Regions from separate parts of the Pullulanibacillus sp. KACC 23026 genome, predicted to be linked through region 4. Evidence: riboswitches for the same ligand, from Rfam matches in the RefSeq annotation. Region 4 holds a riboswitch; each other region holds the start of a gene.
What was found. A riboswitch is a leader RNA that binds a small molecule or an ion and turns the genes downstream of it on or off. The one in region 4 is predicted to bind cyclic di-GMP.

Region 1 (8,116 bases), 800 kb from region 4:
CAAAAAACCCATCAAATATGAAAAACTTTTTAAAAATGAATGTGCCGGTGTAAAAAAAACACCCCCTTCTGACGAGGTCAGAAGGGGGTGTTAATGATCAATTTGGCCCGGCGCGAAAGGACGCCAAGAGCCCAAGGCGCTCAAGAAGCTTAAGATAAAGTCCGATAACAAGGCGGGCGAATAAAAGGGATAAAGGAAAGTAAAAGAAAGTCCAATCCCCATTCTGCCAAACCAGTTTCATACCAAGAGCTTGCATAAAGATACTTCGGATAATCGTATAAAGAAAGGCTGCAAGCCACGGTACGACCAAAGCGAAACACACACTGCTGAACCAAATAACCTTGCTGCTAAGAACTCTCTGACGTACTAAAACATGACCAGCCGCCGGAATGGCTAGACAACATGGCACCAGGATCGCGATAAATAGATACAGTGAGACGATGACAGAGTGGACCTCTCCTCGTCCCCATTGAATAAGTAAAGTGATCCCCCAACTAATGAGGGCAAGGCTGATGCCATATATAAGACTAATCACAAATGCTTTGAATTTTTCCATATCTGCCGCCTTCTATGTTGATTCAAAAGGGGCTCTAATTCACCCCTAAAAGATCCATTAATTCATAAGTAAGAATCGTCTTTTCCTGTTCCCAAGTTAATTTACAAATTCGGGCGTGCGCATAAGGCGTTCCCTCTTTTGTCGTCCTCACTTCAATTGGGATATCTATTGGATATAACCGATACCCCTCTTTAACAAGCTCATACACATTTTCCGTTTCCGTCTTAATTTCCTTCTGTTTTGTGACAATCATCGTATTTAATTCAAGTGGCATTCCCATTGTTAACGCCCCTCCCTCCGAGTTTTTATCCTATTATCAGTATAACGCTTTACAGAGCTTTCATCATCTTTAACCGTAGAAAGAAAGCGCTCATTTTTTGTTTAAATACTTTTTAGTCTCTCATTTGTACAAGTTGCGCTATAATTAAACCATTATTTTTTATTTTAGTTTAAACAATGGTTCTGAGCTAGACTTTGAATAGAGAAGCTCAGGGGGAAACCTCTCTCGACTATCCCATATCAATAAAAGGAGCATGATCATTTGAAGCTAATTTCATGGAATGTAAATGGCATTCGAGCCTGTGTCAATAAAGGATTCTTAGACTATTTTCAAAAGATGGATGCTGATCTCTTCTGCATTCAAGAAACTAAATGTCAAAAAGGGCAAATTGAACTCGAATTAGAAGGCTACTATCAATACTGGAATGACGCGGAGCGCAAAGGCTATTCGGGAACCGCCATTTTCACAAAACAAAAGCCGGTTTCAGTAAGCTATGGATTAGGTGATTTATTTGAAGACCGTGAAGGACGTGTCATCACACTAGAATTCCAAGATTATTTTATGGTCACGGTCTATACGCCAAATGCTAAGCGCGACTTATCCCGTTTAGAAGAACGATTAGTTTGGGAAGACCAATTTTTAAACTATCTGCAAGCACTCGATAGCAAAAAGCCCGTTATCGTATGCGGTGACTTAAATGTGGCTCACCAGGAAATTGACCTAAAAAACGCCAAGACAAATGTAGGTAATTCAGGTTTTACCGATGAAGAACGCAGCAAGATGACCACACTGCTCTCAGCAGGCTTTGTCGATTCTTTCCGTCATCTTTACCCCGACAGAACCGATGTTTATAGCTGGTGGTCTTATATGAATAAGGTCAGAGAGCGGAACATCGGGTGGCGGATCGACTACTTCTTAGTTTCCGAAAGAGTTAGCCCTTATATTAAAGAAGCAGAAATCCATTGCAACGTGCTAGGCAGTGATCATTGTCCCATCCAGTTAGAAATGGATTTCCAATCATATTTAACAAGTTTTTCACAAAAATGATACAAATACAGATTGAATTTTCGAAACATTTTATTTATACTTAGATAATTATCTCCTAGTCATTCTCTTTTTTTAAGCAGGCCTGTATCCGATTGATCGACCTGACTTAAGTGATTATTTTTTAATTGATATCTAGGAAAAAAGAAAAATTAGAGGTGTTGAAAATGGATCACTCCATTCAATTTGTTGAAGCAACGTCATTAAAGCAAAAACCTTCTTCTGAGGAATTAGGCTTTGGCAGATTTTTTAGCGACTATATGTTTGAGATGGATTATTCCGCAGAGGCCGGTTGGCATGACCCGCGGATTGTCCCTTATCATCCTCTAACATTAGAGCCCTCCTCTATGGTCTTCCATTATGGGCAAGCCATCTTTGAAGGTCTGAAAGCTTATAAAACGAAGGATGGGCACATTCAATTATTCCGCCCTACCAAAAATATAACTCGTCTCAATAAATCCTGTGAGCGCTTATGCATTCCAAAAGTAGATGAGGAACTGATGCTAAAAGCATTCAAGGAGCTTATCTCCATTGAAAAGGATTGGGTGCCTAACGGTGATGGAACCTCCCTCTACCTCCGTCCTTTTATTATTGCAACAGAGCCTTATCTTGGTGTCAGACCGGCCAGGGAGTACAAATTACTTATCATCCTGTCACCAGTCGGGGCTTACTATGGGGATCAACTAGCACCTGTCAAAATCTATGTTGAAGAGCATTATGTCAGAGCCGTCCTTGGCGGTGTTGGACATGTTAAAACGGCGGGAAACTATGCGGCCAGCTTAAAAGCTCAGGAAGACGCAAGCGCTAAAGGGTATGCTCAAATCCTTTGGCTCGATGCCAAAGAAAACAAATACGTTGAAGAAGTCGGCAGCATGAATATCTTCTTTAAGATTAACGGGGAAGTCGTCACCCCTCAATTAAATGGAAGTATTTTAGATGGCGTGACACGGGATTCTGTCATTGATTTGCTAAAGCATTGGAACGTACCCGTACGTGAGACACGCATTTCGATCAAAGAAGTTTTCGAAGCTCATGCTCGCGGTGAATTGGAGGAGGTTTTCGGTTCCGGGACCGCTGCTGTCATCTCTCCTGTGGGTGAATTGAATTGGAACGGGGACATTATTACGGTAGGTGACCAGAAAATTGGCCCGCTCTCCCAGCGCTTATATGATGCGATTACAGGGATTCAAACAGGTAAAGTTGCCGACCCATTTGATTGGACATTAGACGTTACGAGCGTAAAGGTTTATTAAGCCAATCCAAACATGCAGGTGTCCAAAGAGACACCTGCACTTTTTAAATTCTTTTAATTGAATAGCCTTTTTAACTGTTCAGGGACTGGACGGCTTTTTCGCGTCGCTTCATCCATTGTCACACTTGTTACAAGGGCATCCGCACAAAGTTCGTCAGCCTGATTCCAAATCTCTTGACGAAGGACATAGCTTGTACAGCCCACTTTTTCAGGAATCGTCGTCACCACGAGAACATCCCCTTGCCGGCATTCCTTCCTATAATTGATGTTAATATTAACAGTAACCGTCTGGATTCCCATTTCAAGGAAGGTTTGGTAGGACAAACCTGCTTTCTCATACCACTCTTCTCTTCCCCACTCAAGATATTCAAGATATTTAGCATTGTTAACATGGCCGTTCACATCGATCTCTGTGGATCTAACAATGAGTTCCAGTGAGACTTTCATTCTTCCTCTCCTCTCTATTTAGAAAAATCAAAACACTTGAAGCCAACATTTTTTTAGTTTAAAGTTAAAAAGTAAATGATTAGAGGACTTTCTATTATCCATCTGATTTTATTCTACTATAAATGAACTTAAGAAAGGCGGGAGTAAAATGACCCATTCCAATACAGCGAACAGCCTTATTAGAACGATTGCGCCATTTCGCGCTGACCAAGTTGGAAGTTTGCTTCGTCCGCAGGCTATTAAAGAAGCACGCTTAAAGAAGGCATCAGGCGAGATCTCTCTTCAAGACCTTCGTGAGATTGAAAATCGTGAAATTAAACGCGTTATTGAAAAACAAAAAGAGATTGGTTTAAAAGCGGTGACAGACGGTGAATTTCGCCGTGCCTATTGGCATTTTGATTTTCTTGAAAATTTAGTCGGCTGTGAGGGTTATGAGCCGGATGAAGGCCTCAAATTTCACGGAACCGAAAGCAAGCCTCACGGAGTTAAGATTACCGGCAAGCTTGATTTTGGCAACCATCCGATGCTTGATGATTTCCGCTTTGTTCAGGATCATGCAGGTGAGCATACAGCCAAAATGACGATTCCAAGCCCTAATATGCTTCACGCACGAGCTAAAATAGAATATGAGCCTTACCAAGATACTGCCCTCTTATTAAACGACTTGGCCATTGCCTATCAAAAAGGTATACAAGCCTTTTATGAGGCAGGCTGCCGCTATCTCCAATTAGATGACACTTCCTGGGCGATTTTCTTCTCAGAGAGTGGACTTGAGAAAATCCGTTCAATGGGACAAGAACCAGCTGAGCTCCGTGCTCTCTACGCAAAAGCAATCAATGACGCAATCGCTAAGAAGCCGGATGACATGGTTATAACCATGCACATCTGCCGCGGGAATTTCCAATCGACCTTTATGAGCTCAGGCGGTTACGAAGGGGCAAGTGAAACAATTTTTAGTGAGCTTAATGTTGACGGCTTATTCCTTGAATTTGATGATGAGCGCTCAGGTGGTTTTGAACCACTTCGCTTTGTCAATCGCCCAAGTCTTCAGGTTGTTCTCGGCCTGATTACGTCTAAGTTCGGTGAGTTAGAGAACCCTGACGACATTAAGCGTCGTATTGAAGCCGCCTCTAAATATGTGGGTCTTGACCAGCTCTGTCTCAGCCCTCAATGCGGTTTTGCCTCAACAGAAGAAGGAAACCGTCTAACCGAAGAGCAACAGTGGGCTAAGCTAAGCCACGTTATCAACATTGCTCAAGACGTTTGGAAATAATCAAAAGTCTCTAGCAAAAAAGACTGAACCTTAATGGCTCAGTCTTTTTTTACTCGTATTAAACTTAATAGGGCCTTCAGCTACCCGATTACGATTACACAGGTATCCAGTTATTTTTAAGTGCCATAACAGCCGCACTTGTGCGATCTTTTACTTGCAGTTTTGTTAAAATACTGCTCACATGATTTTTTACCGTCTTATCCGTTATGTATAGACGTGATGCAATCTCATGATTACTGCAACCCTGAGAGATCAGCTCTAATACATCCCACTCTCTTAAAGTAAGGACGTCCACCGGTTTATCGGTTTCGCAGCCGATCAAGCCTACATAACTGTTAAGGAGAATCTCACCAATGGTTGGACTGATATAAATGCCATCGTTCTTCAGAATGACTTCTAAAGCGTATAATAATTCTTCTTTGTCCATTCCATTATAGAAATAGCCACTTAATTTCTTCTTAAACGCTTCTCTTAATAACTCATTCTGTCGATTGGCTGCCCAAACAACGGCTTTGACATTAAAGTTTTTACACATATTTAATATCTCAAGGATATCGACATGTGTCTGCAAATCAACGATAACTAGACTAGCATGAATAATTCGCTCAGACAGTATCACATGCCTCTGACTGGAACTGTGCGTCACAACAGTATAACCAGCATCTTCAAGAGTCCCGACAATACCATCCGTTAATATACTTTCTTCTTTCACCAATACAATATGCTTTTTCATCTTCATCACCCGAATATAAGAATTTGGCAACCCGGCTACCATAACTTCTGTTTTAGGCCCGTGGTTTTGCGTCCTTGTCTTTCGATCAAGTTTGCTATTTACAAATTATTCGTGACAATTTAACTTTAACTTATTCGTTAACTTAATTCAAGCAAACTCTTACAATTGTAATAAAATAACTCGTTTTTGTAAACTTTTGATCTTATCAAATTCCTATATAACATTGGTCGAAAAAGCAACCATCCAGCAGGAAACCTCTTAAAAGTTAAAACTCTTTACTTTATACCCTAATATTACTAAGACAAAACCTTCTTTTTCTATAAAAGTAGGTTTTTTTCTATAAATTTAATGATAGCTATTAGTAGGCATGACTCGCAACTATTTTGGCTCGATTTTGTTGCCATTTTGAAATCTTATTGTAACTCTTCTACCCCTATGTTGAGAAAACGAGAAACGAATACTATTAATAGACAATAGAGACAGAAGGAGTACTCAATGATTACAGCACACATAAAACCAATAATTGATGAAGACTTAAAAGAAAATCCATTATTCCATACACTTGAAATCCACATGCAGCGTCTAGGCTTTCTGGTTCCTTTTCGCGAGCAGTTAAATTGGACAAAACCCATCGATTCGATTGAATTAGGTGAGGAAAAAGACCTAAAAGGGTTAAAAAAATTAGCGGCAAAAAATGACGGCTCACTCCCTTTTATTCTTAAATTCACGAAAAAAACAACCTTTCAGCAGCTCATCTTACATCCTAATATCAACGGCTTGTATCTTCCATTTCGCTTTGACGAACCTTTTATGATCCAAGCCAATCATCAAACCTTATGGATTGGCTCCTTGATCAGGCTTGCCGATGAGTTAAAGTGGTTGGAGATCTCTATAAATAAAGACAGTTCTCCAGAAGTCAAAGACTATTGGCTGCGATTTCGAGAAACATGTGAAGCCGCGAAGGAAGCGTTTAGCCCTTTCATTTTATCCAATCAAACGAGTTCGCCAAGCCCTGACAAGACGACCTGATCATTCGTCCCTATCGAAGTTCTTAAGGGGCTTCCAACTGTCAAATTAGAGGATGGAATTCTAACCATAAGTCGTTCCGATAATGTGAGAGAAAATCTATAATTAACAGACAAAAGCTTGGGATTTTTCCCAAGCTTTTGTCTTTAATAGGAGACGCTAAAGCGGAGTTGATAAACGAGTGGAAAAATTTCCCCTTAATTAGGAAATTGCACTAAAATAGCTTAAAAGTGGGGAGTGAGTCTGCGATTTTCGGCTGCCCTTTTGTAATTTTTGGACCAACCTTCTCGGATTTCGCGCTCCTGCATGAGGCCGGGGTGGGAGCTTCTCGGATTTTTGGTAGACCTTTTAGGATTTTTGACAAACCTTCTTGGATTTTTTTGCGACCTTCTCGGATATATGGGCAACCTTCTCGGATTTTGCGCTCCTGCATGAGGCCGGGGTGGGAGCTTCTCAGATTTTTGGTAGACCTTTTAGGATTTTTGACAAACCTTCTTGGATTTTTTTGCGACCTTCTCGGATAAATGGGCAACCTTCTCGGATTTCGCGCTCCTGCATGAGGCCGGGGTGGGAGCTTCTCAGATTTTTGGTAGACCTTTTAGGATTTTTGACAAACCTTCTTGGATTTTTTTTCGACCTTCTGGGATAAATGGGCGACCTTCTCGGATTTTGCGCTCCTGCATGAGGCCGGGGTGGGAGCTTCTCAGATTTTTGGTAGACCTTTTAGGATTTTTGACAAACCTTCTTGGATTTTTTTTCGACCTTCTAGGATATATGGGCAACCTTCTCGGATTTTGCGCTCCTGCATGAGGCCGGGGTGGGAGCTTCTCAGATTTTTGGTAAACCTTTTAGGATTTTTGACAAACCTTCTTGGATTTTTTTGCGACCTTCTCGGATAAATGGGCAACCTTCTCGGATTTCACGCTCCTGCTTGAGTCGGGGTGGGAGCTTCTCGGATTTTTGGTAGACCTTTTAGGATTTTTGACAAACCTTCTTGGATTTTTTTGCGACCTTCTGGGATAAATGGGCAACCTTCTCGGATTTCACGCTCCTGCTTGAGTCGGGGTGGGAGCTTCTCAGATTTTTTTGCGACCTTCTGGGATAAATGGGCGAGCTTCCTCGAGACAAGCCAGCACGGAGTCGGTCAAAGAGGTAAAATCACGTGGTTGATTCAAGCTGTAGGCTGGCAAATTTCCGAACCTCTAATAAGAACTTTTTACTGAAGCTTCAGGTAAAGCACGTTACTTAATTTCCATTTATTTCTTATCCATTATGGATATTACCTTTGGAAGTAACGGCTATGATTTAGTAACAGGTATTGGCAGCCTGCAAGCTAAAACCCTTGTTTCAACTCTCGCAACGAAATAAGCCAACAACCAAAAGCGCGCCCCATATAGAGCGCGCTCTTTTAACAATTTAAATGTTTAACTATTAGTCTGTACATTTCCCTGACCTTTGGCACCCTTTTTACTAGGGGTATGGGTTTCGAACAAGAAGCTGACCTT
Region 2 (8,116 bases), 1.2 Mb from region 4:
CATTTCCAAAACGAACGGCTACAAATCTTGTTAAACTGATGGAGTCCATATGCTGAATGATCATTTCTGCTAAACGTTTGGTTGCGCCCATGACACTTGTTGGATTGACAGCTTTGTCAGAGGAAACCATCACAAATGTTTCAACCCCCTGTGAATGACAAGCCTCCGCCATATTCTTGGTACCTATTAAATTGTTTTTGATGGCTTCTTCAGGATTTTCCTCCATTAATGGGACATGTTTATGTGCAGCTGCATGATAGACAACAGATGGACGATAGGTTTGAATAACTTTTTGAATCCGCTCAAAATCCTGTACATCTGCAATCACTGGAATTAATTCTATATCTTGTTTCATAGCCCATTCTTTGAGTTCATTGTTGATGGAATAAATACTATTTTCACCATGACCGAGCAAAATCAATTTACTCGGTTGAAAGGGAATGATTTGCCGGCATATTTCAGAGCCAATCGAACCGCCTGCCCCGGTTACTAAAATAGTATTATTTTTAATAAATTCTGATATGGAGGCTATATCGAGAGAAACGGGTTTACGTCCCAACAGGTCTTCTACTTGAACATCTCTAAATTCACTCACTGACACCTTGCCTGTCATTAAATCTTCAAGCATGGGTATCGTTTGTGTTTTAGCATTGGTCTTAGAGCATTCCACAAAAATTCGATTTAAATCCTTTTTGCTTAATGAGGGGATGGCTATAACAATATTTGTAATTTGGTTATCCTCAACAATGTTTTCTATATCGCCAACTCCACCTAGAACTGGCATTCCTAATATATCAAGGCCTTGTTTGGATGGACTATCATCAATAAATCCAAATGGGCATAATTCTGCATTTTTGTTGGTCAATAATTGTCTCGCAACCATAATTCCAGCAGAACCTGCTCCGATGATCAATGTGCGTTTATTAGGTTCCCATTTTATGATGTATGTATCACGTATCAATCGCCACATTAAACGAGAGCCGCTGATTAAAAAAAGATAAAGCAATCCCGTTACAACAAGGAAACGAACATCTACTTTTTTAAATAAGATAAACTGGAACCCTCCAACCAATAAGACTGAAAAGGTAACGGTCTTGATAATCATAATTAATTCATGAACACTTGCATATTCCCAGGCCTTTTTATACAGCTTATAAATGGATGAAAAAAAATAATGACAAATTAAAAGACAAACTGTACTAAACAACATAGTTTCAGAATAGACGGGATGGAACTGAATAATTGTTAGCCCACTGAGCACCGATGATATTGCAATCAGTGAGTCTACTAATACAAACACGGTGAGCCGTTTAGCGTAGGTCAAGCCTCCCTCCCCCACTTTCCTTAGTTAATTGAATGAAGATTTAATCGTTCGATATGGGTAACTTTTTCAAGCCCCTTCTTAACATCCTTTAATTGTTCCATCGAAAGCCTCCTGTTTAATATAAATATATAGACTAAGAATACGGAAACTTAACTATTTGGATTAGACCCCTTTCGTCTTGATTTGATCTATACTAGTAAGCAGTAAAAGACTAAACACGGATGCCTACTCCTAATAGGATAGACATCCGTGTTTAAACTTTTATGAATTTAAATGGGCATTTAACCCTTCCTCACGTTACACCATTGACGATCTACGTCTAAGGTCTTCTAACCCACAGAATAACCGAGTGCCTACGTTGATAAAGGAAAGTAGACATTTCCTTCTGTTCTTAATATAGAACGCCATCACCAAAAAAACTACCTTGTTACTCGTTTATTAAGAATACTTCCGATTAATTTAGCTTCTGATTGCTCTAGCAGCTTCTTTGCTTCTAAGATTTTCTTATATGAGGTCTTACCACTACTTGCTACCAATAAAGTGCCATCACATTGATGAGCCAAAATAGAGGTATCGGTTACTTCCAAGACAGGAGGTGAATCAAATAAAATATAGTCATACATCGACTTAACCTGTTTCATAAAGCGTTTCATAGCGACCGACACTAGAACTTCAGCTGGATACGGAGGAATCGGGCCACATGGCAGGACATCCAGTGTTTTGATACCCGTAGGATAAATGGCTTCTTCTAATAACGACTGACCCTTTAATACATAGGACAAACCAAGTTCTGAGTTTTTTGTAAAAATTTTATGTAGGGAGGGCTTCCTTAAGTCTGTATCAACGAGTAAAACTTTTTTTCCTAGCTGCGATAATGAAACCCCTAGATTAACAAGACAAGTTGTCTTTCCCTCTCCATATTCGGCCGATGTTAAGATCATGGTTTGGATTTCGCTGTTCTTAGGTAAAAATTGTAAAGATGTTCTTGCCTTTCTAAAATCTTCAGCAATTTGTGATTTCGGATAGTAGTAAGAGGTTAAATGCCTCTTAATGACTATTTCCTTTTTATTATCTTTAAAATGACGCATTCTATCAGCTCCATAAAAATTGTTATTATAAATAATCGTGTCTAGCTTGCGTCTGTCGTTCTTGTAATATGTTACGTTCATTTAATTGCTTTCTTTTTTCAGTTTCTTCCTCCAACCTACTACTTAATGGATCTCTTCTTTCAACTAGAAAACGTTGCCTCTGACTTTTGTTTTTTGCCTTTTCGGAAGTTGATTTAGTCATCTTAGTAATGGACCCAACTACAGGCAATTGGAGAAGGACTTCCAGCTCCTTTTCTGTTCTTATTGATTCATCCATTGAATTCCTTAAAAAGGCTAAACAAATCCCTAAGATTAAACCAGCTACTCCTCCATAAAGGATAAGTTTATGATTCATTCCATTATTAACACTCTCCACTTCTGCCGGTGACAACTGACGTACATTTTTGAAATTTAAAACTCTTGCAACCTCATCTTTAAAGACAGATACTTCGGTATTTGCAATTTCTCTAACCAAATAAGGATCAGAATCACTGACTCTAAGATCAATAATTTGAGAATCATTAATATTGGTAACCGAAATTTCGTTTGAAAGAACATTTGGAGATCTTTTCGACATAATGTGGTTGCTTACATTTGACAAAACATTTGGATCCGTAAACATGACCATTAGAGTGCTCAGCGTGCTCGCATCATTTTGTGGTCCATTACTGCTGATTAAGACGCGTGTCGAAGCCTGGTATGATGGTTTCGGTTGATGTTCAATTGAGTACCAATAGCAAAGAGCAGATCCAAATAATGTAAAAATGAGGATACTGACATAATATCTCTTTAAGACAGAGAAAATTTCCTTTAAATCAATTTCTTTTAATCTTTTAGAATGAGGAAGCGTCTCTTGTTCAAAATTGCTCAATGGTTTCACCTTCCGAATTATTAGACTTTTTATTTTATTAATTTTTTTATATAATATTAGGAAACACACTTCGTCAATTCAACATAATGTTCTTAGTTCTATATAATGAACAAATTCAGCTATCGGCTCTGCTTTTACATATACAACTAGAAAATTAACTAATTCCAGAATTTCTTTTCACTAATCTCCAAGGAAATCGAACTCCCTTAAAGCTTATAGCTGCAACCATGTTTCCTATATAGAACAAATCTATAATTTAAATTAACACTACCGCCCAAGTTCTGTCAATGTTATTTTTAAAATTTTCATATTTATTTACACAAAAAAACTCACTGCCAAAAGGAGTGGTCCCATGTCCAAGAGAAAGGATTCGTTGCCCCCGTCTTTAACCATGAACCGACGGAAATTTTTAAAAACCTCATTCGGTCTCATAACAGCCTCCCTCCTCGCCACACCTGGCTATTCCTTTTTCCTCGAACGTTTCTGGGTCGAAACTACTCAGCTCAGTTTAAAAATGTCCCGGCTCCCCCATGCCTTTAATGGCCTCCGTATCGTCCAAATTAGTGACTTACATCTTGGATTTTATTACGATGTTCATAACTTAGAAGGAATTGTTCGGCGTGTGAATCAATTAAATCCTGACTTAATTTGTTTCACGGGAGATTTGGTCCATGAACAGCTTGATGGAATTGAGAAAAGTATACCGGTCTTAAAAAAACTAAACGCTTCCCTCGGGAAGGTCGCAATCTTTGGCAACCACGATTTTCGCGGTGGGGACCCCGCACGCGTTCAGGCAACACTTGAAAAATCAGATTTTCATTTTTTAAAAAACAGTCATATGACCATTTCCCGAGGGAAGAGCGCACTACATATCGCCGGTCTTGATGATCTTTTTGGCGGACACCCTGATGGCAAAAAAGCGCTAAAGGGAATCCCTCGAAATGGATTTACCCTTTTACTTGCCCACGAGCCGGATCTCGCTGATTGGAAGCAGGCTGTTCCTTATCCCGTTGATCTTATGCTTTCCGGCCACAGCCATGGCGGACAAATTCGTGTTCCTTTTTTGGGAGCCCTCTACCGGCCAGACGGTGCGAAACATTATATAGAAGGTTTAAAAACAATTGGTCAGTCCGACATGAAACTCTATGTGAATCGAGGCATTGGGACAACCTACCTCCCATTTCGTTTTAACTGTCGTCCTGAAATGACGCTGTTTATTTTGCGATCTTGATCGTACTAAAATGTCTTCTTTTTATATAGCCCTTCTCTAATGTTGAAACTTCACCCGTTATAAATAGAAACGGATCTAAGCAAAATCTACAGACTTTAAGCACATATTCAACTCATTATTGACATGCAAAAAGCCCCCTCATTTCAGGGAGGGGGCTTCATTTTTTGTTGGATCAAGTTGTAGTAATAATGGAATTGGCTTGTTTTTCGAGACGTTTGTACATAATATACATGGCAACGCGCCACGGGAGGATCATGCCAAAAGCAAGGACGAAGAACAACGCACCGGTCTGCGCATAGCTGATTTCTTGCTCAACAAAAATCTTAATGATGACACGGACGATTAACAATCCAATCAACACAAAGGCAAAGGCTTTTGACCGCTTCAAATAAATTTGCTCATCACGTATTTCAAACTTGGATGTCTTAACAAGCAAAATAGAAAAGATGGCACCAACGACAAGGGCCTCAAAAAAATCTAACCAAGGAACACGGCACTGCGGAGCGATAAACATTAAAAAGCCTGTTGACATCCCCATTGGTGGGATAAGGATTTTTCGTGCATTCGTCGGGCGATTAGACGCCTTCAGCCGCACAATAATAATGCTTCCAGCGAACAAAATCCCTATTAATAAACTTAAAAGCTGTAGCCACATAATTATCAACCTTCTTATCTCAAGCTGTTGACACTTTTATTCCTATTATAGCGTGAACCCCCGAAATTTAAAAGGATTGTGTAAGAGCTTTGTTGATCATGTCATAAGATGACCTGTCCCCTTAATGAAAATAAAATAGGCTAAGTTAGGTTTAATTGCACCTTATCTCTTTTTTCATTTACGATTAACCGGCAGCTGATCGTTTTTCATTCGGCACTCTACCATCAGACAACCTCTCAATTAAGAGTCCGATTATCACATCTAACTAGATATTCTTATTTTTCCTCTAATCAATCCCTTCACACAACGGTTGTAATTTTACTATTTCGACATATTATTGGACAAAAAGTGACGAACGAGGGGCTAGACGTCTTAACTCGCACAAAGGATTGTTTAAATCGGGGGATTTTGTCGTTTTTTGTCATTAGATTCTATATTAACCTTCTTATATTTTGACAGTTTTCTCATAGACAAATTGATTATAATTAAGAAAAAAAGTAGGACGATTTATTGGAGACGATGAGGGGTATTTTCTATTTGGGCACCTTAAATATCCTGAGTTAGTGGTGCAACCGACCGGCAGCTGGACATTCAGTGAGTCCTTGGGAGGATGAAGCCTTATATGAAAATGGGTGTGTTGGATGTTGAATGGGTTAAACTTATAAAGGAGGCTAAAGAATTAGGGTTATCGGTTGAAGAAGTACGGTTATTTTTTGAAAATTATAAAAACAAGGAATAAAATAAAAATAGATGAAATTAGAGAAAAAGCCAAATTAGTCTTGGCTTTTCCTCCATTTTTGAAATTCCAGAAAAGCCTTAAATTCATCTTTGTCAACGCCACTGTCCATCGCTTCTTTGACAATTTTGATCCAGTCCGAATCAAGCTCGTCACTGGATGGAATAGCGTTATTTAAAATGGAATCGCTTTGATCTTCATCAATTAAACTTGTGACACTGACATTTAATACCTCTGCCACTTTTTCAATAAATTGAATCGAGGGATTGCTTCTCAGATTTCTTTCAATTGTACTTAAATAAGACTTAGCAACGCCGGCACGCTCTGCTAACTCGGTGAGAGACAATCCTCTCGATTCTCTTAATTTCTTTATTCTATCTCCTACCACTTGAGTTCCCTCGCGTTCTCTTAATCGTGGGTCTGCTTTCACTTCTTCTCTTATTATTCCATTAATTGAAGAAAATAAAAAGAGACCATTTTACTAAAAATAATAACATTCTCCCAAAAAAAACCAACTTCCCATGACTTTTCAGTTAAAAGAACGGATTGGCATGTCGATTAAATTAGTTCTTCTAACTTATTATAATAAAAAAGATTGCAAAAAAACAGAACAGGATGGCAATTTTTTTACAGATCTTGAACATTATAGGAGCAAATACCCATTTTGATGACAGATAAGGAAAAACCACTCTTCTATAACTTCATAATAGAAAAAGTGGTTTATGTCTAAAAGAATACATTTTATGTCATAAATAGGGGTAAAGACTTCCCCCCCTATCCCTTTAGAAAGTAAAGACTTCCTTTAAACTTACTTCATTTGTTTTTGCATAGCTTTCATCATCTGATTGATCTTTTTCTGCGATGGATTTTGCCCCATTTGCATCATCATGACGCGAAGCATATTTTCATTAATTGGCGGATTTTTCTTCAAGTAATCCATCATGTATTTACGTGCTATAAAGAATCCTAACACTACGCCAAGAATGACGCCTACGATTCCAATTACAATATATAACCAAACCATGAGTATCTTCCATCCTCCTTTAATCCCACAACGATGCGCATAATCTTTGTAGTTATTATAATAATCCTATCTAAGTTTACACTATCAATGAATGAAGTACAACTCTATTCAGAAGCGTCTTTTCACAAATCATGACTGCTTATTTTACTTTCTTAATCAAATGCTTTTTCGTCGCGCGAAGCCAGCCGCTACGCTCTCCAGTGCGGTCGACTGCAAAAAAGTCAGGCTGAATGGAACGACATACTTCAAACAATAACGTCTCCGTCAATAAGCTTCCGCTGCTTTTTAAAGTTAATTGCCGTTCTTTAATCTCTAGACGTGAATGGCTTTCCTGATGGTTCGACTCTAGCATAATAACCTGCTCTCCAGCTAAACTGGTATAGCCGATCTGCTCCTTTAAACGGCGCTTTAGCAGACTTTCCATTCGAAAGACAGGAATAGTCTCGGTAATAAAGTCGATTTGTTTCTCAAGCTGACATCGCTCATTCGGATCGGTGGTATGAAACGCCTCTGAAAACAATTGAGCTAGCAAAGCTTCTTTTCCAGTATACGCCTCTCGGACCTCTTCTTTTATAATAAAAATATCATAATGCCTCATAGCCATCCCTCCGACTCACAGTGTTTGTCCATATTATAGACAAGACCCTCTGAAAAAGCTGTCGAATGAGAAGAAGAAACACCTACTATATTTTGTCACACTGACACAGATTTTACCGATTCAGAATGTTCGCTTAGAATTTTGGTCGCGCGGTATGGGAGTGAGCTCCTTTACTAAAGCCGCAAACCACCTGCTGCTAGACTCAGGAGTTGTCCTTCTGATGCTTTCAAAAGATCATCTGATTTGCTTGCGATTCACCGACTTTCGCGAATCGGCACGAATACCTTCTGCCTATTAATTAGGCAATGGTTTCTGTAAAGGCTACTTTGAGCGAACTTTTGCGGCTAGCCTCCTGTTCAAATCAACCGATTCTGTTCTCGGATATAGACTAAAAAAGACCCATCATGACAGGGTCTCTTTAAGATCATTTACTTAATAGGGGCTCCCCCCATTTGAACAATCCTCAACAAGAGTAAGTCCAAACAAATCGATTCTAGTGCTTACTTCTCCGTTCCTTGGATTGCTTTAATTTGAGCGGTGTGACATCGTCCCCATTAGGATCAACGACTTTGATGGTATGCAAATGATC
Region 3 (8,116 bases), 1.0 Mb from region 4:
GCTTTAGGCACCCATCTTTCGGAAGGACTGGTTCGCGCAGGGCTAGGCAAACTCACGATAATCGATCGAGATTATGTCGAGTGGAGTAATCTTCAAAGACAACACTTATATACAGAAGAAGATGCGAGGATCCAAATGCCAAAAGCGATTGCGGCTGAAAAACGCTTGAAACAGCTTAATTCCGATGTTTCTGTACGAGGGATCGTGGCAGAGCTCGGGGTGCAAGAAATGGAGACGTACATTCCCCCTGTCGATTTAATGATCGATGCCACCGATAATTTTGAAACTCGGATGCTGTTAAATGATGCCGCCCAGAACTACAGCCTCCCATGGATCTACGGGGCCTGTACGGGCAGCTACGGATTAACGTATACGTTTCTGCCGGGCAGAACGCCTTGTCTCACTTGCTTGTTAGGAGCCCTGCCAATGGCCGGAGAAACCTGTGATACAGTGGGAATTATTAGCCCAGCGGTTCAAATTGTCACAGCGAATCAACTCTCTGAAGCGTTCAAACTTCTAGTTGGAGATTACGAGTCCCTTCGAGGAACCCTCTATTATTTTGATATATGGAAGAATGAACAGGCTTCTATTGACGTCTCCTCAATGAAGAAGAGGGATTGCCCATCATGCGGCGAATCCCGATCTTATCCGTACCTTAATGAGGACCATCATTCTAAAACAGCCGTATTATGCGGCCGCGACACGGTTCAAATACGACCACCGAAACTCCTGAATCTCGATCTGGACCAACTAGCCAACCAACTCAAATCAGTAGCAGAAAACATCAACATCAATCCCTACTTGATCCAATTTACAATAGATAAGCACCGTCTCGTCCTATTTAAAGACGGAAGAGTCCTTATCCACGGAACAAAAGACATCACAAAAGCCAAATCACTCTACAACAGATACATCGGCGGCTGAACTTATCGCGAAACGCGGGGTTGAAACGCGAGAACCGTCCCCTCGTTTCGCTTTTTTGGAACACGGGGACGGTTCTCGCGTTCCATTTTTTCTTTTGAAATTAGAAATCGCCTCGCTTTCTTTAGGGGAAGCTCCGCACCACCCCACAACTTGAATTCTCTCCATGAAATTCCTATCCCTTTTTAGGACGATGCCTTCATCTGAAAACGAGCTGGATTGTGGAGTGACTCTAATTCGCAGTAGACTGTTACTGCGCATTAAGAAAAGTTATGAATAGCAGGAGGATTTGGAGGATCCCTTTTTATAAAAAAACGTAATGGCGCCTTAATCGACGCCATTACAAAAGAGAGAGGCTGGGTACTACTGACGTGTCCAGGCGACAGTAGATAATATACAATATTTATGTTGATTTAATGACGAAACCGTTAAACGCATAAATTTCAAAGAGTTATTGATTAGATTCCTTGTTTATACTGTTAAACGTTTTAATAAAAGCTAATTTATACGCAGAAACGTAAATTAACAAATAGAAAGGAACAGAGTATATGTGCTTCCAATTTACGGGATCATAAATTCCCATCCATTTAAAAATTGGTTCTCCTATAAAAGATGTAATTAATGCATATATTAGCCCAATTAGCCAGTGATTAACTTTATAAGTAAATTGAATTAATAACATTATAGTGACTGGCATGAGGGAAAAATCATAGGGTAAATAGGATGGAATAGCAGGAGTAACTGGTTTGACATAATCCCATAAGGAAAGTTGCACGCCTATGTTGTCTAAAGTAACTGAGACAAGGCTAACAAACACGCCAACATATAATAATCTTCCTGTACTGTCCTTTTTTCTAACTATTATCCAAAATATCCAGGGGATAAGAGTAAGAGACATTCCAAGCCACCATTGCCAAGTATATAGAACTTCTGCTTTCCAAGAAGCAACCCGATGTATGTATGCTTTGTGAAAATCTTGAAATGATTTATCCATTCTCGATGTACTCAGAATATTCACCCCAAAAGTAAGTGATTTTATCTAGTTTTATTATTGCTTTGAATATTTTTTTTAGTCTAAATTTGTTTGGACTCGATGAAAAGTACGAGGAGATCTGATTAATGAACAATTCGACAATAAGGCGGAGTAGACCGATACTGCGCAGTCAAGAACTTCGAATTCAGATGACTTTTTGAAAGAATGTTTTAAGCTAACTAGGTAGCATTGTTTAATAAGAGCCTAGGAGATGATTGTTTATGGAGTGGGTAACATTGTTTGAAATGGATGGAGGGTATACTAGTGGACTTCAAAAGAAATTTGTTTTTTTAAAAGGTAAAGATATTAGATGCTGATTTCTGATCATGATAGGCTATATCGTATAACGGCCATCCTTACATGAGCAAAGACCGCACGGATCAATGTTAAAGAAGTATAAGTAAATATAGTCAGATACCAGAATATGTAAAGGTCACGGGAATAATTGAACAGCATTAGTGACCCCTTAAATTCTTATTGTTTATCCGTCTCGTTTTTTACCACCACAGCCAACTTAACGCACCGATAGCTGCTATAGAAGCAAGCGCAATTGGAAAACCAAAACCAAACCCCCAAGCATATACACCAGGTCCGTCTAATCCGTTAACTCCACCTGCACCATCAATAGGTTCAAGGTGAACGTGAGTGTTATCAACTCGACGAACGATACCTTGATGCATTGAACCGTCGTGGAGACGAATATTTACAGGCTTATTCATATGTTCTCTTTCTATTAAGTTACGATAATATTCGGGTCCCATCTTTTCCCTCCTCAATCTTAGAATAAGGTCACTTTGGTTGAGGGTTAAGTGACCTTTTCTTAAAATCAACTGTTAGTAAACGTAAGCAGTACCAACGATAATTAAAAGGATGAATAATACAACGATAAGTGCAAATCCTGCACCCATACCGCCTCCACCGTATGCCATTAACAATCCCCCCTTTTTTTAAAGAGTTAATACATACTATGTACTTGTGGAGATCGCGGAAAGGCGTTTGTCCTAAGCGTGACCTAATTTGGACTAATGGGAAACGCGGGGACGGTTCTTGCGTTTCGCTTTTTTGGAATGCGGGGACGGTTCTTGCGTTCCACTTTTTCTTTTGAAGTAGAAATTGACTCGCTTTCTTTTAGGGTCAAGTCCTGATCCACCCCCCAAGCAGGAATGCTCACATGAAAATCCTATCACTTTTTACTTCGTGCTAGCTTGTCCCGAGGAAGCTTGCGACAGAGCTCATCTTGTAGACGCACAGACTCGATCAAAGAATTAAAAACGGTGATGTTTGTCTTCGATTTTCTATGTATCGAAGGGCTGATTAACTAGTCTTTTTATCAGTGAATGACCAAAGTTGTCCAAGGGATGACAGGCTGTTTCCATTTAAAACCTTGTATTGTTAATGAAAACATCGTTTTGACAACCTAATTATTGAAGTTGATGTATATCTGAACTACATTTTTAGTACGAGCCCTTGTCTAAAAACGAGCCAGATTGTGGAGTAACTCGATTTCGCAGTAGACCCATACTGTTCATTTTACAAAAGGAAATTCAACAATCTGGTGCATTCCAAAATTGGATATGCGCTCTTTTAAAATTTGTGAAAAAATACAATAACCTTGTTTTGACAATTATAGATTAAATCATTATAATAAGTTGCGTTGCGACGCGTCGTATCACGACTTATTTTTAGAGGTGATATATTTTGCAAAATGAAATTAATTGGAGCAATTTCGCGGAAAATCTACAAGCAATCCATAAAACTTTACAGCAAGATATAGATAAAGAAATAGCTAAAAGTAAGATTACAGGCCCACAGCTAATGGTGCTTGATTCACTAGTGGATTGTAATGGTCTAACTATGAAGGAACTGAGCAAAAAGGTAGGACTAACACATAGTACAGTTTCTGGGATAGTAGACCGTTTAGAAAAACAAAACTTAGTGGAACGAAAAACTGACAAATCGGATAGGAGATACACACGTATTTACATTTCAGAACAAGTTAAGGACTACATTAAAAAGTTAATTCCAGATTATTATGGGCCTTTGCTTTCAAAAGTAAAGTCAGCGAAAAAAGAAGAGCAATTAATCATTACTGAAGGTATATCTAAACTGCGTGACCTTATTGATAAAAACATGAGTTAGGTTGAATGCTTTTATAAATGAAAGGTGAAGAAATTATGGCCTTTGTTGGATATTTGCCTATTGTTCTATATTTCCTATTAGAATTTAATAGAAGAAAACCTGTTAAAGAAGAAAAACAAAATCGTGGCTCTAGTTTTTATATTGGAGTAGCTTTAGGATTGATGATAACCATTCCAAAATTTATGTATTCCTTTACAGCAAATAAATATAATTCGTTGTTGTTTTCTGGTGTTATCGTTGGATTAATTGGAGTATGGATTAGATATTCTTCAATGAAACAATTGGGTAGATTTTACAGTAGGAATGTCGGAATGCAGGGCGAACATAAGTTAATTCAAAGTGGTTTATACAAATATATTCGTAATCCTGGTTATTTAGGGTCATTTTTGACATTTTTAGGATTTGCTTTATCTTCTTCTTCCTACGTTGCCATTATTATAAATATCATTTTATTTTTTCTTGCTTATTCGTATCGTATAAAAATTGAAGAGAGAGCTCTTGTGACACTATTTGGTGAACAATACAAACAATATATGTCCAAGACTTGGAGAATTATTCCGTTTCTATACTAGAGAATTAAAGAGAAAGTACAAAATATGTTTCTAAATTCATTTTAGCTTGTTCAAGTGAAGAGAGAAGAGAGCTTTGAAGAATGATGTTATTTAAACTGTATCCCTTACTGCGCAGTACAACGCTACAGCAAGAGATAAATGATAATCACCATGGCGCATTTCCAAATTAGGAAAGGTGTCTTTTTAATGCTTGCCCAGATTTGAAAAAAGCAAAAATATATAGGGGGGGTTGCTGAGATAAATTCTTGAAAAGCTGCCTTATCACAAGCTTAATTATAACGAAAATTGGTGGCGGAATATGAATCTAGTTTTACTAGACTTGTTTAATAAGATAAAAAAATACGGTTATTTTAACTAAAGATTTTCTTTAATCGAAATAACCGTATTTAAGATTTTAGCACTGTTCACACAGAGAAAAAAGTTACAATACTGTTTTCAAAGTAAAATGACCAAATGGATTATTTATATCCAAAATGTCAACTGTATAAGTGAATTTGAAAGGCCTTTTGGAGAAAGCAGGGAACAGTCTCTCATATTCAAAAATTAAGAACCATTAAAAAGCTAGAGCGGTGTCTTTGATGTAATCTGACCAACATCTAGCACAAAACTAACTAATAGAGGCTGGTTACATAAAGTAAGTACTCAATTAAACTATTTTGTAACAGGGCGGCTATGGGTAACTCTAATTCCCAGTAGACTCCTATTACGCATTTATAATTTTGATTTTTTATTTAGATAGTCTCTGACTTCTGCTATAGATAAACCGATTTCTTTCGCGAGGAGCATTAATTTAACCCACTCTTTATCTAAATTGCTTTCTTTGATTTCAGACATGGCTTTCCTCCAAAAATATTAAAAATACCTCAGGTAGCACAGCCATCTTAGTTAAAAACTTTAGACCTGTAGCTTTGCGTCCCACTCTTTAGAGAGGTTTGCTATTTTCTGAATTAAACATGCATTAAATTTATATCTTAAATATTACTATCTTTTCCGAAAATAAAAAAACAATTATAATTCGGCAGATTTCTACAAAAAAGTGATGTTTCTGATTAAAAGACCTAAAATACACAATAAAATAGCGCCCCGGTGGAGGACGCTATTTTGAGAAGGGTGGATAAATGGTCTACCCTAAATAAAACTAATTAATAAACGTAGGCAGTCCCTACGATAATCAACAAAATGAATAGAACAACGATTAGCGCAAATCCTGCGCCCATACCGCCGCCGCCACCGTAACAGCATTGGCCGCCGCCCATAGCTCCGTATCCCATTTTTTTCAACTCCTTTTGTTCTGGATACTTCATCATATGAACTTAAGAAGCTGAATGTAAGGGGCAAATGTTTGTTATATATGGAAAGGGCTATTTGATGACATGGGCTATCCTGTTAGGGGATCAGGATCTATATTGTCATTATTCATTAAGCAGAGCAATAGAGACTAATATTCACTCCCTTATTTTTCCACGTAGAATCTTTTTTGATAAATCCAATGGCATAAAAGGTAGATGCAAAATTGGATAGGTACAGAATACTCGTATTTCCAATGTATTGGTTCGTAAACATCTATCCATTGAAATAGTGGTTCTCCAATAAAGGATGTCCCTAAGGAAAATACGATTGCTTTTATAATAGGGCTTAATTTTGGTTGGAATTGCATGAGCGAAATGATCGTAACAGGCATTAAAGTAAAATCCCATGGGAAATAGGTTGGTACAATAGGAACTAAATTAAATCTATAACGCCATATTCCATATTGGTCACCCGTAACATCGAGTAAGACACAGAGAAGAATAATAATAAATGCGATATAAAGAAATCGATCTGTACTTTCTTTTTTTCTAAAGAAAATCCATAAAATCCAAGGCATTATCGTGAGGAGCAACCCGATCCACCATCTCCAGGTAAAAACAACGTCATGAACCCAAATGTCATTCACTTGGTAAACATTTTGGTTTAGCTTGTCAGACACGTTATCAATTTTTTGAATGATTTCTTGACTATTCGTCATTATAAGAACTCCAAATCTAAATGAACTCTAATTAAAGTTTGTCCTAAAAAAATTGATTAACACATAAACAGTCCGAGGATTTGGTTATAAATGATCCGATCTAAGAGACGATTGCATTCTAAGTGATCGTTTTTTCGTATCTGCCCAACATGACGAAACAAGTCATTTCGTTTATAAAAGAACGTCCCTTAAAGTAAAGAGGTTTTCACAATCGGGACCGTTAACGGAAAAACGACAATAGAAGCCTTCAATTATTATTAGCGATTCCCACATAGATGCCAATACACGTCAATGTCAAACAACTCTAGATTCATAAAATCATCTTCTCAATTAAGATGTGGTATGTTTATTTTACAATGAACATTTAAGGGGAGAATCAATGAACAAAACAGACCGTTTGTTAGCGATCGTGCTGAGGTTACAACGTAAAGACGTTGTACGGGCCGTAGATTTGGCGAGCCAATTTGAAACTAGTGTGCGAACGATCTACCGTGACATCGAGGCATTGTGTGAAGCGGGTGTTCCGATAATAGGGGCCCCTGGGACAGGCTATTCTCTTATGGAAGGCTATTTCCTGCCTCCAATTAGTTTCACGGTTCCAGAAGTCGTGAGTTTGCTGATTGGAACGGACTTTATCGAACAACGATTTGATGATGATTATCGCATCAAAGCTCAAGATGCTCGGAGCAAAATTGAGGCCATTTTACCAGAGAGTGTTCTCAATGAAACCTCTCGTGTACGTAAAGCAATGCGTTTGCTCATTTCTGATAAACCGGTTACTCAGTCAAAAGAAAAAGACTATCTAGAAAAGATACGTCGAGCGATATTAGATGAGAGAAAAATCGGCTTTCATTATACAAAAGGACTTGCAGATTCTGAAGGGGAACGACATAGTGTTCGTACTGTTGCTCCCTATGGATTGGTGTTAGTTGAAGGATCATGGATGCTCGTAGCCCGGTGTGATTTGCGCCAAGAAATTCGTCATTTTCGCTTGTCCCGAATGACAGAATTGATCGAGTTGAGGCAACGATTTGAATTCCCGATACAGTTTAACTTAAGCGAGTATACCCCGCTGGATGATAGACACTTACATGTCCGCCTTCGATTTAACCATGAGGTCGCTGATAAGGTAAAGGAATCGAGCTATCATTACATAGAGGAAATGGCAGAGCATCAAGATGGACTTATTGTGGTCTTACGTGTTCGTCACTTGGACGAAGTGCTGCAATGGGTCCTTAGTTGGGGAGCCGATGCGATTGTTTTGGAGCCTGAATCATTCAGAAGTCGGATTAGTGAGGAAGCTCAAAAAATCTTAAAACGCTACTGACATACTGGTGTCAGTAGCGTCATTTTATAATCGGAGTAAGTAAACATAAAGGGGTGAGAGATAATGCAAAGTAGGTCTTGCATCGGTTGGAGGAAACGGACCAATTAATTTCAATT
Region 4 (8,116 bases):
TTTTTAGGGCCAGTGGGAAAGAGATCGTAGGCCCTTGGCATCTCGATTCGCTTGCTTGGTTCTTAGCTTGTTTCATACTTTCGGTGGGGTTAATTATTCAACGGTTCTCTGTCCATTATTTATTGGGAGATCGTTCGTATCGAAAATACTTTACTCTTTATACAATTATTACCGGTGCTGCTTCTATGACTTGGCTAAGCGATGATCTTCGTTTATTTATCGTATGCTGGGGGATCACGCTCTTCATGTTAACTTTACTTATCGGTTTAAATAGAGGATGGAAGGTAAGGAATGTTGCCGGAGCACTTTCAGGGTGTTTATTTGGAGTCAGTTGGCTTTCACTCTTACTAATTATAGTTTGGTTGTCTCATGTCACGGGAACTTGGAAGTTATCGGAAGTTCTAACTAATAGGAATTTGGCTCAACTCGGATCAATGGAGAAAACGGTCCTAAATTTACTTTTGATCTTGGCCGTCATGATCCCAGCCGCTCAATGGCCTTTTCAAAGATGGTTAATTGAATCAGTAGCTGCCCCTACTCCGGTTTCTGCCATCATGCATGCGGGTTTAGTGAATGCAGGTGGAATCATTCTTACACGGTTTTCACCATTGTTTGATGGAGGGGTAGCCCAAATTGTTTTACTTATTCTTTCTACTATTTCTGTTTTAATCGGAACGGGAATTAGTATGGTCCAGGTTGACTATAAGCGTCAATTAGTGGGTTCAACAATTGCCCAAATGGGATTTATGCTCGTTCAATGTGCGTTAGGCGCTTATTTGGCAGCGATTATTCACCTTGTATTACATGGGCTGTTCAAAGCAACTCTATTTTTGCAATCTGGTTCGGCTGTCCATCCATATGAAGGATTCGGCAGCGTTAATAAAAAGCCGTCTTATTTATCGACCATGTTCGGTTGGGTTTTAGGCTTGTTGGCAGGGATTGCATATTGGGTGATGGCTTCTGGCAATGGGTATGGTTTGGTGAATGCGCTAATCTTAGGCTGGTCATTATCCTTTTCTTGGACACAACTAGTTGCTTTTGGCAAGGGGAGAATTGAAAGATTAGCAGGTGTTGCACTTTTAGGAGGCTCTGCCCTCGTTTACTTTATGATCCACCACTTATTCTATAAGTGGTTACATTCTACTGTCGTTGACCAAAGTGTCCAACTTCCCCTTTCTGTCGTGATCTTTGTCGGTTGTCTTTTAATACTTGGCAGTTTGATCAGCGTACTCGCGAGGCGTTTTCCTTCTTCTATTGCCTTTGCTATCCTCTACCTTTGGTTAGTCAAATTAGGTGAAGGACAATCAAAAGCGATGGAGGTTCACCCCAATTACCTTAAACATTATCTTCTAAGGGAGGTTATCACTCATGAGCGGAACGTCAACATTACCTAAAGAAGATACAAGGAAAAAAGATGAACGAAAAACAGATTATAAAGTGATCGGTCTAGACGAATGTGTTCAATTAGCGAGTCGAGTGATTGTACCCCTATCGCCAATTTCTACATTTGCTGCCCGTCATCCTTGGGAGGGTCTAGAAGAACTAACCTTTGATCAGGTTGCCGATTGGTTAAAAAAGGTTGAAGATGTCGATCTATATCCTAGCCCTTCATTGATCCTATCAGCCAAAGAGCGTGATGAGATTGATCGAATTTTTCTAGAAAAGGGCCTAGAAGAGTGGCTTAACTCTTACTCATTTAATGTACCAAGGGATATGGCGGAGCGTTTTTGTAGAGCTTCTCTAAAATTAGACTCTTTGCCTTCTAGTCTATTGGCATCACCAGAGTTAAAAGAAATGGCAGAGTCCATAGGTCGTTTGAGTATAGCTGGTTTAGAAAACGATACCATGCAACCAATGAGTGAGCATATAGAACATAAAAAAGGCGAGACTTTGGCAAAAATTCTTGATCAGTTAGTTATTAAGTGGTGTAAGTTGTATCTTGATGACGCACAAGCAGCCTGGAAAATGCCAAGTCGTGATCAAGGTTTCTATGGTGCGTGGCGTCGACTCATTCAGTACGATCCAGCATTAACCAAATATCAGCGCGAGCGGTTAAAACATTGGCCTAAGGATGCCCATTCAGCAATAGATACAGCGCTAAAAGCACTTAATATTCTTGAATCAGAGAAGCAAACCTACCTTGAAGGCCATTTGCTTGCTTTACCTGGTTGGGCAGGAATGATGCTTTGGCGCTCCCAACAATCCACATATGAACAATCGCTTCTAATCGATTATTTAGCTGTTCGACTTACGATTGAATGGGTTCTTATGAAGCCTTACTTGCCCATACCGAGAAAAAATGTTGGGAAAAAAATAGAGCTTGTTCCTCTTTTAGCCTCTTGGATCGAATGGGGAGGCCTTACCATTAAAAAATGGTCAACAATGTCAGACCATCAACAAATCGATTATTTAAAATTCGCCTACCACTTCAATAATAGGATTCGGTACAAGATTTGGTTAGAAGCCTGGGAACAAACTTTTGAAAATCAATTAGCTGAGAAGCTAATCTCTAAAAGGCAAATGGAGGCAGAGAGTGCGAAAGCGGTAGTAGCTCAATTGGCATTTTGTATTGATACGCGTTCAGAACCTTTTCGCCGTCATCTGGAAAAGGAAGGACCCTTTGAAACGATTGGGGTGGCGGGTTTCTTTGGCTTACCGATCTTAACGAGTGAATTGGGAAGCAAGCATTGCCATGCCTCTTTACCAGTTATGCACAACCCCCAACATAAAATAATAGAGACTTCAAATGAAACTCAACGGAAGTCCTATCAACAACGTAAACAAGTGGTGGATTCGACTGGTTATACATTTAAAAAAATGAAACAAAATGTCCTGGCAAGCTTACTTTTACCAGAGATCAGTGGTCCATGGCTTGGTCTCAGTATGGTGTCACGGAGTTTTATTCCACGGGTAGCCAGTCGATTCATACGTCGACTTCGAGAGACGTGGTTACAAAAACCGGATACCGAGCTTCAACTTGAAAACAACCATGACATAGAGTCTGAGATTCCGATTGGCTTTACTGAAGAAGAAAGAGTAAGCTATGCAAGCCAAACACTCAAAATGATGGGTCTTACGAAGAATTTTGCACCGTTAGTTGTAATCTGTGGGCATGGAAGCCAAAGCCTAAATAACCCGTATGCAGCGTCTCTTGAATGTGGGGCCTGCGGTGGAGCGGCAGGTGGATTCAACGCACGGGTTTTAGCGACTTTGTGCAACTTGCAGGAGGTAAGAGAGAAACTTTCAGTGGAAGGGATAAAAATCCCAGAGGAAACGGTTTTTGTTGCAGCTGAGCACCAAACGACGGTGGACGAATTAAAGTGGATTTATGTTCCAAAACTTTCAAATCAAGCTCAAGACGCGTTTGAACGCATCAAGGCCGTATTACCTAAAGTGAGCCATGATGCTAATGAAGAACGTCTAGCTCAATTACCTAATATCAAATCTCATCTCAAAGACCCGACAGAGGAAGCTCATCGTTTTGCAGAAGATTGGAGTGAGATTCGTCCCGAATGGGGATTGGCTCGTAATGCTGCTTTTATAATTGGCAAGCGGCAACTAACTAAGGATTGCCATTTGGAAGGGCGAGTGTTTCTTCATAATTATGATTGGGAACAGGATCAAAACGGAAATCTTCTTTCTAATATTATCGCTGGACCAGGAACAGTAGCACAGTGGATTAATCTGCAGTATTACGCCTCAACTGTTGCCCCCCATTATTATGGGAGCGGGAATAAAAGGACGCAAACCGTGACGGCAGGTCTTGGTGTTATGCAGGGGACTGCTAGTGATTTGTTAACTGGCTTGCCTTGGCAATCTGTTATGGAATCCGATTATAAGGTCTATCATGCTCCTCTTCGATTACTTATTGTCATTCAAGCGCCTAGAGAATATGTGGAGCGTTTATTAAAGAAAGATGTTGCTTTCCATCAAAAAGTTAAAAATGGATGGATTAGACTTGCAAGTATTGATTCAGAAGGATGTTGGGAAAACTGGTAGTGGTTAAATTAAAGGTCTATCAATTTAGTTTTCTATTTTTATTTGTATAAATTAAAGCATCATAAATTATTTTATAAGAGGGGTTGTACGTTATGGATATAAATAAAAACAACAAAAAAGTTTTATTTTTGACAGACATAGAACCTAGAATAGAGCCATTCCTCCAACAAGAGATGAATATTGAACTTGAAAACATGCTGATTTTACAAAGCTACGGCTCTGTTATCTCCAATCCTTATGGAGATATTATGAGATCGATTATAATGGCTATTTATCAGGAAGATGTTCAAGAAGTAGTTGTAGTTGGTACAGAAGGCAAGAGGAACGTTTCACCCGATCTAAAAAGTCTTCTTGATTCAGAAAGTGAACAAATGAAGGAAAAACTAAGAACGATGGATTATCTTTTTGAACATTGCATGCCTGAATTTATGGATGGAACTTTAAAAGAATGGATCGAAAAAGGAGAGCAGGATGTTGCTGAGATTGTCCAAAAGAGTATTGAGATGATTCGCCAGCATCCATTAGTACCATCGTATGTTAAGATTAATGGTTTAATAGTGAATAAAAATAGAGAGTTTTCAACGATCAACTAATTGCGAATGTAATAAAGAGATACAGATTCAATAAAAAACAGGAGCACTTTAGAAACTGCCAATATCCTCCGTGGAGTGTCGTGTGTTGCTACATACACGTTGGACACGTTGAGTGAGTAGACATGGTTCTATCTCTAATGCTAAATCTAACATTGGTTTTGAAAAGCCCTTTCAGAATTTAACTGAGGGGGCCTTTTCTCATGTTCAGAGGTAATGATTTCCCCTATAACAAGATCAAGATGTAAACATTTTACAAATGCATTGAAGTTAAAAAAGAAACTGTACGTCAAGACGCTACGAGTTGGAAATTTGAAAATCCTTGCTGCACCGTGTTTTTAGGACATAACATGCAAATTATTACAGATGATCACTCTATGGGGGAGCCTCCTTGATATATAGGTTTTTTGAGCAGTCTACTAACCAAATGCTAACGGGATGTAAATAAATGAGCTTTCTCTTGAGTTGACTCAACAGTGTATAGATTAGTTAAGCTTTATCAAGACCGATACAAATTTTATCTGCCTCAATAGATTGAAAATTGTCGAAAAATAGTAGCTTGGTACTGTAAAGTAGTAAACCATGACTACTTCCTTTATAAAGTATTAACCATTATTATTAAAAAAGATAATAAATAATGGTAAATATTTCAGGTAACAGATGTTTTGGTCTAATATGGGGGAATGGTTTATTGGATACTATTTTAGGAATAACGCTCTCGGATAAGGAGAAGGAGTTGATCTTATCATGTATGAAATACACGTTAGAACAAGATAAGGAAAACGTTTTCCTTACTGAAGAAAAAAGAAGGCTGTTAAGTTATTTAATAAATGAATTCTCAAGTTTAGCCGCAACCCGTGAGAATAATAATAAAGATAGTATAAAAAATAGTGTAAAAAAAAACTTTCAGCTAGGGAATTTGAAATCTATAGTTATGTTTTAACTGGCTTATCTAATAAAGAGATCGCTGAAGTAACGAAGATATCACCTAATACAGTTAAAATACATCTGAATAGTATTTATAAAAAATTGGGTGTAGTTAATAGGTGGGAACTCATAACAAATTTTACCAATATATAAAAAGGTTGTCATAAATACCAAAACGTTTGTTTATTGAAAAAACTTAGTTATCCAATAAATTTCATAAATAGGTTTTTTCTATAAATAAAAAACCTATACCGAAAAGGCAAACTTTTTCGAAAGGAAAGGACGCAAAGCCACGGGCCTAATGGAAACAACAATGGCAGCCGGGTTACCGAAGAAAGGAGCGCATTGTAGATGATTCTCTGATTAATTCGGGGAGTCCTCTTTTTTTATGGAGAGGTGAGGAGAATTTAATGTTAATCGATCATTTTATAAGGGAAGAACAGTTTTATCATCACTTTCAACCTATTTATGATATTGAAAATTGGTACTTAATTGGTAGAGAAGTCTTGCTAAGATCCAATGAATTCTCAAATCCAGAAATACCATTTTGTCTTGCCAAACAAAAAGAAAAGCTTTATGAATTGGATTCGCGGTCCATCCATAAAGCTATCAGTACCTACCATATGGCAGGATACTCAAAAAGAGAAGGTAAGTTATTTGTAAATGTCTATCCGTCGACCATATCAAATGGGGATTTCCCCTCTTTCATTATTAATATAATGAATGAATTTAATGTGTCAAGGCACCAAATAGTACTAGAGTTAACCGAAACAGAGAAAATAAAGGACTTAAAACAATTCCAAAAGATAATAAATTTATTGAGAAAGTCAGGGATTTTAATTGCGCTTGATGATATCGGCAAAGGAATTGAAGATACCCAAAGAATAATCGAATTAAACCCAGATTTTATAAAATTAGATAAGTATTTTGCACATGATCTTTACATGTCAAAGAAGAAACAAGATTTTGTTAGATTCCTTCAAAATTATTGTGATGCGTATAAGACGTATCTCATATTAGAAGGGATAGAAACCCCTGTTGATTTGGCCTTTGCCAAGAGTTTTGGCATCAAATATGGTCAGGGGTATGCTTTGGGTAAGCCTGATGTTTTGGAAAAGACGGTATGAGTGATGATGAATGATATAGTGTGGATCGAAACCTTCATGTTGTTAATAATTGTTTTCCTTTTCCTGAAATCTGTAAAAAACAATCAAACTAAGAAAGCTGAAATAGCCCGTTTAAAGAATAAAATGAAAAAAGCTAAGACATCAAAAAATCCAATCAATATCCAGAAAAACAGAAGGAAATATCACCGGGTTTCAGTGAAGGATCTAACCTGCAAGCTTAAAATTATTGATTTTGGTCATCAGACTTTAAGGAAATTAAATAATAAGTCAATTAGTGGACAGATTTTAGATCTAAGTGTCGGTGGCTTAGGATTTTTATGCGAAGTTGATTTTCCTGTCACTGATCCAGTTTTAGTTGATATTAGCTTTACACTAAAAGAGGAAACTTATATCTATTCAGGAATTGTTGTTAGAAAAGAGGGCCATAAAGGAAGTAATAACTTGTTATATGGAATACAATTTACAAATATGGGTTTAAATGAAGAAGCTAAGTTAAACCAATTAGTGAATCATTTGGCGCGTTCAAAAAAAAGCATAAATTAACTAGACAGATTAAAAGGCCTCTAAACACATGATGTTTAAAGGTCTTTTGTTTTTCTATAAAGGGTTGTCACTCTAAAGCTAGTAAGGCAGGCAAAAGGATACGAAATTATTAGCCGGCTACTTCCATTGTTTAATTAAGAATTGCATTTGGGAATGTTTTTTCGAAGGTTAATGTTGTTTGATCAATTATGATAAAACGGGTAATTCACATGATTAAAGGTCATCCAGTTCCCATCTGCCTCAAAGGAATTAGCTAACTTAGAGGCCAGATTAATAATTTCTTTTGGATAGTGTAGTTGCTCTAATAATTTGATTCCATTTCTTGTATACGAAGGGCCTTTCTTTAATTTATAATCGAATGATATCGAGTTATTTTCAATTGTTTCACTGAAGTGATAGTGTTCATAGTAATCCTTTGTAATTTGTGTTAACTCTATATCGTGTGAAGCTGTAATACACAAATTATTCTTCTGGTAATTAATCCAATTTAAAATTGAAGCGGATGCAGATATTCGTTCTACTGTATTGGTCCCTTTTAAAATTTCATCAATAAATGTCATGCAAGACATACCTTGTTTAATGGTATCAATGATCCGTTTTAGTGATTTAATTTCAGCAATAAAGTAACTGTCACCTCCTAAGACATCATCACTTATTGCCATAGAAGTAAGAATGTGGGACGGTTTAATAAGGAACCCTTTTGCTAATACAGTATTAATGGTCTGTGCTAAAATGCAATTTATCGCAACGGCTTTAATAAAAGTAGATTTGCCTGAAGCATTGGAACCTGTAATTAGGATGTCTTTATCAATCTCAATATTATTTTTTACAGGGTGTTTAATTAGCGGATGATATAAGTCTGTCCCTTTAAGTTTCATTTCTTCAATAAATGTTGGTATGCAATGATCTGGGTATAAATTTCTAAAGTGT

Region 1: linked by a shared signal. The riboswitch ahead of PU629_RS16935 (response regulator transcription factor) and the one ahead of PU629_RS20655 (EAL domain-containing protein) in region 4 are both predicted to bind cyclic di-GMP.
Region 2: linked by a shared signal. The riboswitch ahead of PU629_RS15365 (anti-repressor SinI family protein) and the one ahead of PU629_RS20655 (EAL domain-containing protein) in region 4 are both predicted to bind cyclic di-GMP.
Region 3: linked by a shared signal. The riboswitch ahead of PU629_RS02940 (anti-repressor SinI family protein) and the one ahead of PU629_RS20655 (EAL domain-containing protein) in region 4 are both predicted to bind cyclic di-GMP.

The regions. Positions count from the first base shown of each region.
Region 1 covers NZ_CP119107.1:3,649,554-3,657,669, forward strand. The annotation lists gene PU629_RS16905 (hypothetical protein) at 98-556, opposite strand; gene PU629_RS16910 (DUF2584 family protein) at 591-836, opposite strand; gene PU629_RS16915 (exodeoxyribonuclease III) at 1,098-1,883, shown strand; gene PU629_RS16920 (branched-chain amino acid aminotransferase) at 2,048-3,133, shown strand; gene PU629_RS16925 (acyl-CoA thioesterase) at 3,187-3,579, opposite strand; gene PU629_RS16930 (5-methyltetrahydropteroyltriglutamate--homocysteine S-methyltransferase) at 3,728-4,852, shown strand; gene PU629_RS16935 (response regulator transcription factor) at 4,947-5,585, opposite strand; cyclic di-GMP riboswitch class I at 5,608-5,691, opposite strand; gene PU629_RS16940 (hypothetical protein) at 6,081-6,614, shown strand; partial or broken gene PU629_RS16945 (DNA topoisomerase III) at 8,036-8,116, opposite strand, start outside.
Region 2 covers NZ_CP119107.1:3,296,010-3,304,125, forward strand. The annotation lists gene PU629_RS15340 (polysaccharide biosynthesis protein) at 1-1,324, opposite strand, end outside; gene PU629_RS15345 (CpsD/CapB family tyrosine-protein kinase) at 1,744-2,412, opposite strand; gene PU629_RS15350 (YveK family protein) at 2,438-3,283, opposite strand; gene PU629_RS15355 (metallophosphoesterase) at 3,636-4,514, shown strand; gene PU629_RS15360 (CcdC family protein) at 4,687-5,169, opposite strand; cyclic di-GMP riboswitch class II at 5,673-5,756, shown strand; gene PU629_RS15365 (anti-repressor SinI family protein) at 5,792-5,908, shown strand; gene PU629_RS15370 (helix-turn-helix domain-containing protein) at 5,943-6,293, opposite strand; gene PU629_RS15375 (YneF family protein) at 6,714-6,929, opposite strand; gene sirA (sporulation inhibitor of replication protein SirA) at 7,069-7,527, opposite strand; gene PU629_RS15385 (DUF896 domain-containing protein) at 8,021-8,116, opposite strand, start outside.
Region 3 covers NZ_CP119107.1:658,315-666,430, forward strand. The annotation lists gene PU629_RS02910 (thiazole biosynthesis adenylyltransferase ThiF) at 1-924, shown strand, start outside; gene PU629_RS02915 (CBO0543 family protein) at 1,373-1,915, opposite strand; gene PU629_RS02920 (LSm family protein) at 2,452-2,715, opposite strand; gene PU629_RS02925 (YjcZ family sporulation protein) at 2,788-2,883, opposite strand; gene PU629_RS02930 (MarR family winged helix-turn-helix transcriptional regulator) at 3,653-4,093, shown strand; gene PU629_RS02935 (methyltransferase family protein) at 4,111-4,665, shown strand; gene PU629_RS02940 (anti-repressor SinI family protein) at 5,377-5,499, opposite strand; cyclic di-GMP riboswitch class I at 5,529-5,612, opposite strand; gene PU629_RS02945 (YjcZ family sporulation protein) at 5,808-5,936, opposite strand; gene PU629_RS02950 (CBO0543 family protein) at 6,119-6,673, opposite strand; gene PU629_RS02955 (helix-turn-helix transcriptional regulator) at 7,053-8,000, shown strand.
Region 4 covers NZ_CP119107.1:4,450,816-4,458,931, reverse strand. The annotation lists gene PU629_RS20675 (NADH dehydrogenase subunit 5) at 1-1,394, shown strand, start outside; gene PU629_RS20670 (DUF2309 domain-containing protein) at 1,369-3,999, shown strand; gene PU629_RS20665 (carbonic anhydrase) at 4,092-4,592, shown strand; gene PU629_RS20660 (hypothetical protein) at 5,281-5,532, shown strand; gene PU629_RS22675 (helix-turn-helix transcriptional regulator) at 5,514-5,669, shown strand; cyclic di-GMP riboswitch class I at 5,765-5,849, shown strand; gene PU629_RS20655 (EAL domain-containing protein) at 5,927-6,643, shown strand; gene PU629_RS20650 (PilZ domain-containing protein) at 6,647-7,186, shown strand; gene PU629_RS20645 (MutS-related protein) at 7,369-8,116, opposite strand, start outside.